Linked DNA regions of Dongshaea marina. The protein of the gene in region 2 interacts with the protein of the main gene of each other region in a pairwise test. Links are inferred from orthologs where the notes say so. Each region holds a gene or a part of one and is shown on either strand. Other genes may lie near its edges.

What was found.
Region 1: the proteins of aceE (region 2) and nth interact in binary tests that used the Escherichia coli proteins (3 or more experiments, as listed by UniProt). The link is inferred for Dongshaea marina from one-to-one orthologs.

The regions. Positions count from the first base shown.
Region 1 is NZ_CP028897.1:2,209,782-2,213,028, reverse strand. The notes cover bases 244-3,169. They hold nth (endonuclease III), read right to left. Parts: upstream 2,062-3,169; coding sequence 1,426-2,061; downstream 244-1,425. Other genes in these bases: gltS (sodium/glutamate symporter), read left to right, coding at 2,890-3,169; DB847_RS10605 (hypothetical protein), read right to left, coding at 1,046-1,336. In the rest of the region: more of gltS, read left to right, coding at 3,170-3,247. UniProt on the Escherichia coli protein: DNA repair enzyme that has both DNA N-glycosylase activity and AP-lyase activity. The DNA N-glycosylase activity releases various damaged pyrimidines from DNA by cleaving the N-glycosidic bond, leaving an AP (apurinic/apyrimidinic) site.
Region 2 is NZ_CP028897.1:447,563-451,132, reverse strand. The notes cover bases 126-3,374. They hold aceE (pyruvate dehydrogenase (acetyl-transferring), homodimeric type), read right to left. Parts: upstream 2,984-3,374; coding sequence 326-2,983; downstream 126-325. Other genes in these bases: DB847_RS02330 (GntR family transcriptional regulator), read right to left, coding at 3,028-3,374; aceF (pyruvate dehydrogenase complex dihydrolipoyllysine-residue acetyltransferase), read right to left, coding at 126-313. Outside these bases: more of aceF, read right to left, coding at 1-125; more of DB847_RS02330, read right to left, coding at 3,375-3,570. UniProt on the Escherichia coli protein: Component of the pyruvate dehydrogenase (PDH) complex, that catalyzes the overall conversion of pyruvate to acetyl-CoA and CO(2).

The DNA.
Region 1 (3,247 bases), 1.8 Mb from region 2 along the record:
AAGTTTACACTCAGTTACTAATAACGTGCTCTTCTATTATTGGTAAGGATTCATATGAATCATATTAGACGTGTGAGGAACAAATAGATCAGGAAAATTCAATTTCTTACTCCATGAGTTGTCAGATAATAGATAGTAGTGAGCCCGGGTGTATCTCCATATGAAACCAACCCGCTCAACTACGATTTCTACCACTTGTGCCATGATCCACTGTGATGGTTGCGATAGTTCTGAATCAGCCGGGAGCCGGTTTTCCAAGTTAGGGAAATTAAAGAAGATAACGAACAGCGTTTTGAGACAGCTCCACTGCCCCTTGTCACCGACACAACCAGAGCGACTTTTCACTACCGTTAACCACCTTAGTTTTCCGTATTTCATTACGAGCTCAAGAGCCACTGAAACAATCCCATTTAGCAGGGATCCTACCTGTTGCTGTAGAGGAAGACATCGTACTCAGATTGTCTGAGAGGTAAAGGAATAACAAGATGAGTCGCAGGAATGACTTGAGTATTGAGCATTTACTTTACTCACGGTCAGAACTGATTGTTTATTAAACATTTTTCTGATTTGGGTTGCGGATGATTTTTGTGACACGCTGTAAGCCCTACCTCTAATCCATGACAAATCTGTTAAACCTGCGATGGTCAGTCATGTCTCAGATCCGTTGCTCATACAAAGGTGTACTGATTTCAAGTTCACCAACCTTCTGCCGCAGGGGTGAAATGGCTCACTGAGTCATTGAACGCGAGGTATGGATACCGAGCTGGGATGGGCAAGCTGGGGTGATAGCCGGCTCCATAGAGATTGAAGGGGAAGTTCTCTGTGAAAGCCCCACGCGAAGCATGGCGCAGAGAAGGCAAATAATTTAGGGAGAGGTTCGGATGTACAGCGTGCCGGTGATGGTCGAATCCAGACTTCAGCGACACCTGTGGTACAAACCAGGGAGCTATTGGCTGCCTGATCCTAAATGCCCCCCTGACAACCGACCATCAAATTTTGGGACAAAGGCCTCAATGATTCGAAACTATATCAGGCAGCAAAAAGGCTATCTCAGGCCAATAATCTTACAGCGGTTCTGCTCTTTCCCTATAGTAACCACCTCATCGCCGGCTGGGCCACGTTTTAAAGTATACTCACTCAGGCCACTGGGATAGTAGCTCACAAGGATTTTGCTGGCACCTCGCCCCATGATCTCAAAGTTCCCGTGCTTATTGAGACACTCGAGGGAGCAACCTCCACTCACACAGTGATATACTTTGTTGTAGATTTCGGCCTGAGCCTGAAAACAGGCGATCCCAAAAAAACTAATGAGCAGTGCCCAGCGCAGTTTGTTCATCCTTCTCTCCATCAGGCTGATACGAAGCCATAGTATAGGGCTCAGCACCAAACTGATCTCTGAACTTGAAAAGCGGTTACTACGAGCAATCAGAGATCAACTTTTTGCTTAAATTCACAGAGATCTTCAATCAGGCAGGAGCCACAACGGGGCTTGCGGGCCTGGCAGGTATAGCGACCATGCAGGATCAACCAGTGATGCACATCCACCTTAAACTCGGCAGGCACAAACTTCAGCAAGCGCTGCTCCACCTCATCCACATTTTTTCCCGGGGCAAAGCCGGTTCTGTTGCTCACTCTGAAGATGTGGGTATCGACCGCTATGGTTGGCCAGCCAAAGGCGGTATTAAGTACCACATTGGCGGTCTTGCGACCCACCCCGGGGAGCGCCTCTAATGCTTTTCGATCCTCCGGAACCTGCCCCTGATGCTTCTCAATAAGCATCTGACACGCCTTGATCACGTTTTTCGCTTTAGAGTTAAACAGGCCAATGGTCTTAATGTACTCCTTGAGTCCCTCTTCACCCAGCGCGAACATCTGCTCCGGAGTATTTGCAACCGGAAACAGTCGGTCCGTTGCCTTATTGACCCCGACATCCGTCGCCTGAGCCGAAAGGATCACCGCAATCAACAATTCAAAGGGAGAGCTGTAATTCAGCTCGGTCTGTGGACTGGGATTATCATCTCTTAGCCTTTTGAGGATCTCGACCCGCTTTTGCTTATTCATCCCTGGGCCCTCCCGGTTTAGACTGCTGTTGCGCCATCTTTCGGGCCCGCATCCGTGCGATCGCATCGCTAACCTGTTGTTTGCGATCCTGGGGTTGCGCCTGCGTCTTCTGCTCGGAAGTTTCAGCTTCGACTACGGGACGGGCTCGGCCGGTTTTAACCAGATGCAGCTGCTTTCGCTCCGCTGTATTGTGCAGCCGTCGGATGCTGTCCGCCTCCCGCTGCATCTCCACCCATTCGCCTTCGGCAAGGGGGTGCATCTCGATACAATCCGTCGGACAGGGATCGGTACACAAGCGGCAACCGATGCACTCATCAGCGACCACGGTATGCAGCAGCTTTCGGGCTCCAACGATCGCCCCGACCGGGCATGCCTGGATACACTTGATACAACCAATGCAACGAGACTCATCGATCCAGGCCACCTCTGCAGGCTTATTATCAAAATTGGATAGGTTCTGAGAATACTCATCAGAGCCAGACTGCTTGGATAACCAGGACACAATAACCTCCGCACGCTCAGCGTCATAAAACTGCAGCAGAAGCTAAAGCAGCGCAGGGATAGAGTCAACCCATTTATCGGCTCCCTGCGGCAGTTTTCTCTGTGCGATGGCTTAAGGCTGCCTCTTCGCACATTTTACCGTCACAACCATCCAAACTCTTTTGTTTCGTTTGCATATTTTCAACTTGCCCCCAGATCGCCCCTGTGAACAACCCCACTACTGCTCGATATTTAGACAAACAGACAACCTGATGCAAGAGTTCTGGAGAAAGTACGCTAATATGCCTAATTCGCAGCTGTAAACACTAAACTAAAACGGACATCTGCATGAATCCAATACTTAAGTTTGATGCCCTCGACTCTATGTTGATCGCTATCGTCGTGCTCTTTATCGGCTACTTTCTCACGGCGAAAATTGGGATCCTAAAAAAATATAATATTCCGGAGCCGATCGTCGGCGGATTGGTGGTCGCCCTGATCATCACCGGACTCCATCACCAGGGGATCCAGGTCGCCTTCGAGCTCCCTCTCCAGGACACCCTGATGAAGATGTTTTTTGCAACCGTCGGCATGGCCGCGAGCTTTAAACTATTAGCCAAGGGGGGCTCGCGGGTCTTCCTGTTCCTGATCGTGGCGACCCTGTTCATCATGATCCAGGATGCGGTGGGTGTAGGGCTTAGCTCAG
Region 2 (3,570 bases):
CCGCCTGCTCGCTAGTCGCCGCAGCAGCAGCCGGTGCAGCTTCTGCTGCCGGAGCTTCGGCAGCGGGAGCGTCTGCCGCCCCAGCAGTGTCGAATCTCATGATGAGGGTGCCGGTAGTTACGCTGTCACCGACCGCAATCTCAATACTGGCAACCTTGCCCGCCTCCGGAGATGGAACCTCCATAGAGGCCTTATCGCCCTCGACGGTCAGCAATGGCTGATCGGCTTCAACCATATCGCCAACTGCTACAGAGATCTCCACGACTTCAACCGCATCGGATCCAATATCCGGTAGTAAAATTTCTTTAGACATCAGTTAAACCCCTTATGCGTTACGTGGAGTAGTTTTATCTGCATCGATACCAAACTTCTTGATGGCATCGGCTACAACTTTCTTATCAACAGTTCCCTGCTCGGCCAGGGTATTCAGGGTCGCTACCACCACGTGAGCCGCATCGACTTCGAAGTGACGGCGCAGGTTCTCACGGCTATCTGAGCGCCCGAAGCCATCGGTACCCAGCACTGTATAGGCGCTTGATGGTACAAAGGCACGCACCTGGTCTGCATAAGACTTCATATAATCCGTAGAAGCTATGGTTGGCAGGTCGCCCAGTACCGAGCTGATATAGGCCTGCTGCTGCTCGGCTTCAGGGTGCAGGCGGTTATAGCGCTCCACATCCTGACCATCACGCGCCAGCTCATTAAACGAAGTCACCGCGAATACGTCAGAACCGATACCATAGTCCGCACTCAGGATCTGCGCGGCTTCACGCACGCCGGGCAGAATCGAGCCGGAGCCCATCAGCTGTACTTTGGCCTTATCACCCGCCACTGTTTCCAGCTTATAGATACCCTTACGAATGCCCTCTTCCACGCCCTCTGGCATCGCAGGCATGTGGTAGTTTTCGTTGAGAGTCGTCAGGTAGTAGTAAACATTCTCCGGGTTCTCACCGTACATGCGGCGCAAGCCGTCCTGAACGATAACAGCAACCTCGTAGGCATAGGTCGCATCATAGGCGATACAGTTCGGGATGGTACCCGCCTGGATATGGCTGTGGCCATCCTGGTGCTGCAGACCTTCACCATTGAGGGTGGTGCGTCCGGAGGTACCGCCGATCATGAAGCCTTTTGCCTGCATATCACCTGCAGCCCACATCATGTCGCCAATCCGCTGGAAGCCGAACATGGAGTAGTAAACAAAGAAGGGGATCATCGGACAGTCATGGACGCTGTAAGAGGTCGCCGCTGCCAGCCAGGAAGAAACCGCACCCATTTCGGTCAGGCCATCCTGCAGTACCTGTCCCTTGATATCCTCTTTATAGTAAGCAACCTGCTCGCGGTCGGTTGGAGTATATTGCTGACCATTCGGGTTATAGATACCGATCTGGCGGAACAGACCCTCCATACCAAAGGTACGCGCCTCATCAGACAGGATTGGTACGATACGCTTGCCGATCGACTTATCCTTAAGCATCACATTCAGAGCACGCACCATCGCCATGGTAGTAGAGATCTCGCGCTTTTGCTCACCCAGCAGCGGGGCAAAGGCCTCCAGCTCGGGCACCTGAAGCTCAACAGAGCTCTGCTGACGACGCTGGGGCAGATAACCACCCAGAGACTTACGGCGCTCCTGCAGGTATTTATACTCTTCACTACCCTCTTTGATCTCGATATAGGAGGGGTTTTCCAGCTCGGCATCCGAGATATCAATCTTGAAACGATCGCGCAGCTTGCGCATGGTCTCGGTATCCATCTTCTTCACGTTGTGAGCCGTATTTTGTGACTCACTGCCGGCACCCAGCCCATAGCCCTTGATGGTCTTAGCCAGAATAAGCTTAGGCTTGCCGTTGTCATCCTGCACCGCAGAGAAGGCGCTGAACAGCTTCTGTGGATCGTGACCACCACGGTTAAGCTCGAAGATCTCTTCGTCGGTCATATCCTTAACCAGGGCTGCCGTCTCAGGGTAGCGGTTAAAGAAGTGCTCGCGAACATAGGCGCCATCTTTGGATTTGAGGGTCTGATAGTCACCATCCACGGTCTCGTTCATCAGCTGAATCAGCTTGCCCGAGCTATCTTTTTGCAGCAACTCATCCCATTTACGACCCCAGACCACCTTGAATACATCCCAGCCGGCGCCCTTAAACTGACCTTCCAGCTCCTGGATCACCTTGCCGTTACCCACGACAGGTCCATCCAGGCGTTGCAGGTTACAGCTAACCACGAAGACCAGGTTATCCAGGTTTTCACGGGTCGCGATCGCGATTGCACCCTTGGATTCAGGCTCATCCATCTCACCATCACCCAGGAAGGCATAGACCTTACGCCCGCTGCAATCTTTCAGGCCGCGGTTGGTCAGGTACTTCATGAAGCGCGCCTGATAGATAGCTGCGATAGGACCAAGTCCCATGGAAACTGTCGGGAACTCCCAGAAATCCGGCATCAGGTGTGGATGCGGATAAGAAGACAGACCATTGCCGTCGATCTCCTGGCGGAAGTTATCCAGCTGAGAGCGGCTCAGGCGTCCCTCGGCAAATGCACGGGCGTACATACCCGGTGAGCTGTGTCCCTGGATAAACAGCAGGTCGGCACCGTTCGGCGCATCCGGTCCGCGGAAGAAGTGGTTAAAGCCCACATCATAGATGGTTGCGGCACCGGCGAAAGAGGAGATATGCCCGCCCAGCGAGTAAGGCTTCTTGTTGGCCTTCTGCACCATCATGGCCGCGTTCCAACGGATGATCGCCCGGATACGGCGTTCCAGATCCCAATTCCCTGGGTAGTTTTCGTCCTTCGACAGGGTGTTGATGTAATCGGTCAAAAAGCCCTGAGACATCTTGATTCCGGCATTACGCGCTGCGAAGTCGGAAAGCTGCTGCAAAATGAATTGCGCACGTTCTGGCCCCTCTTCACGCAGAATTGCATCGAGGGAGTCTAACCATTCTTTAGTTTCGACTGGGTCCAGATCTTTGCTTAGGAAATCAGTCATAGCTGGGTCCTACTGTTATTAAACACCAAGGTGACGAACGTAAATCAAGCGTTATCAGCGTCCGATCCGCCCCGAAGCTCGGTTCGCCTCTGGGAGCGCTGGGCTCGCTGCTCTTCGAACTGAAGTTCGCGAAGAGACTCCTTGATAAATGCAAGGTAATCATCACAGATCTGCCGTGCCTGCTGAGGGGTGCCACTCAAGATGGCTTCAATCAGCTTGGCGCGTTGAATGCGGACCTCGGCGATGATCCCCGCCCGCCGGTTGAGGATCTCAATATTGCTCAGAATATTGCTGTGCAGAAGAGGTCGGATCGCAGAGATCAGATGGAGCAGTACCAGGTTATGAGAGGCTTCGGCGATCGCAACATAGAGCTCAGTGGCTCCATGGGCCTCGGCCTCCACATCCTTCTCATCGAGGGCCTGGGTTATCCGTTTTTGGATACGGCGAATCCGCTCGACATCGGTATTCGTTGCCCGGGAAGCGGCATAAAAAGCTGCAATCCCCTCCAGGGCGTGGCGAAACTCCAACAGATCGGTCTGTGAATCCGGGTGTGTTGCTAACAACTCAAACAGGGGATCGGCAAAGCC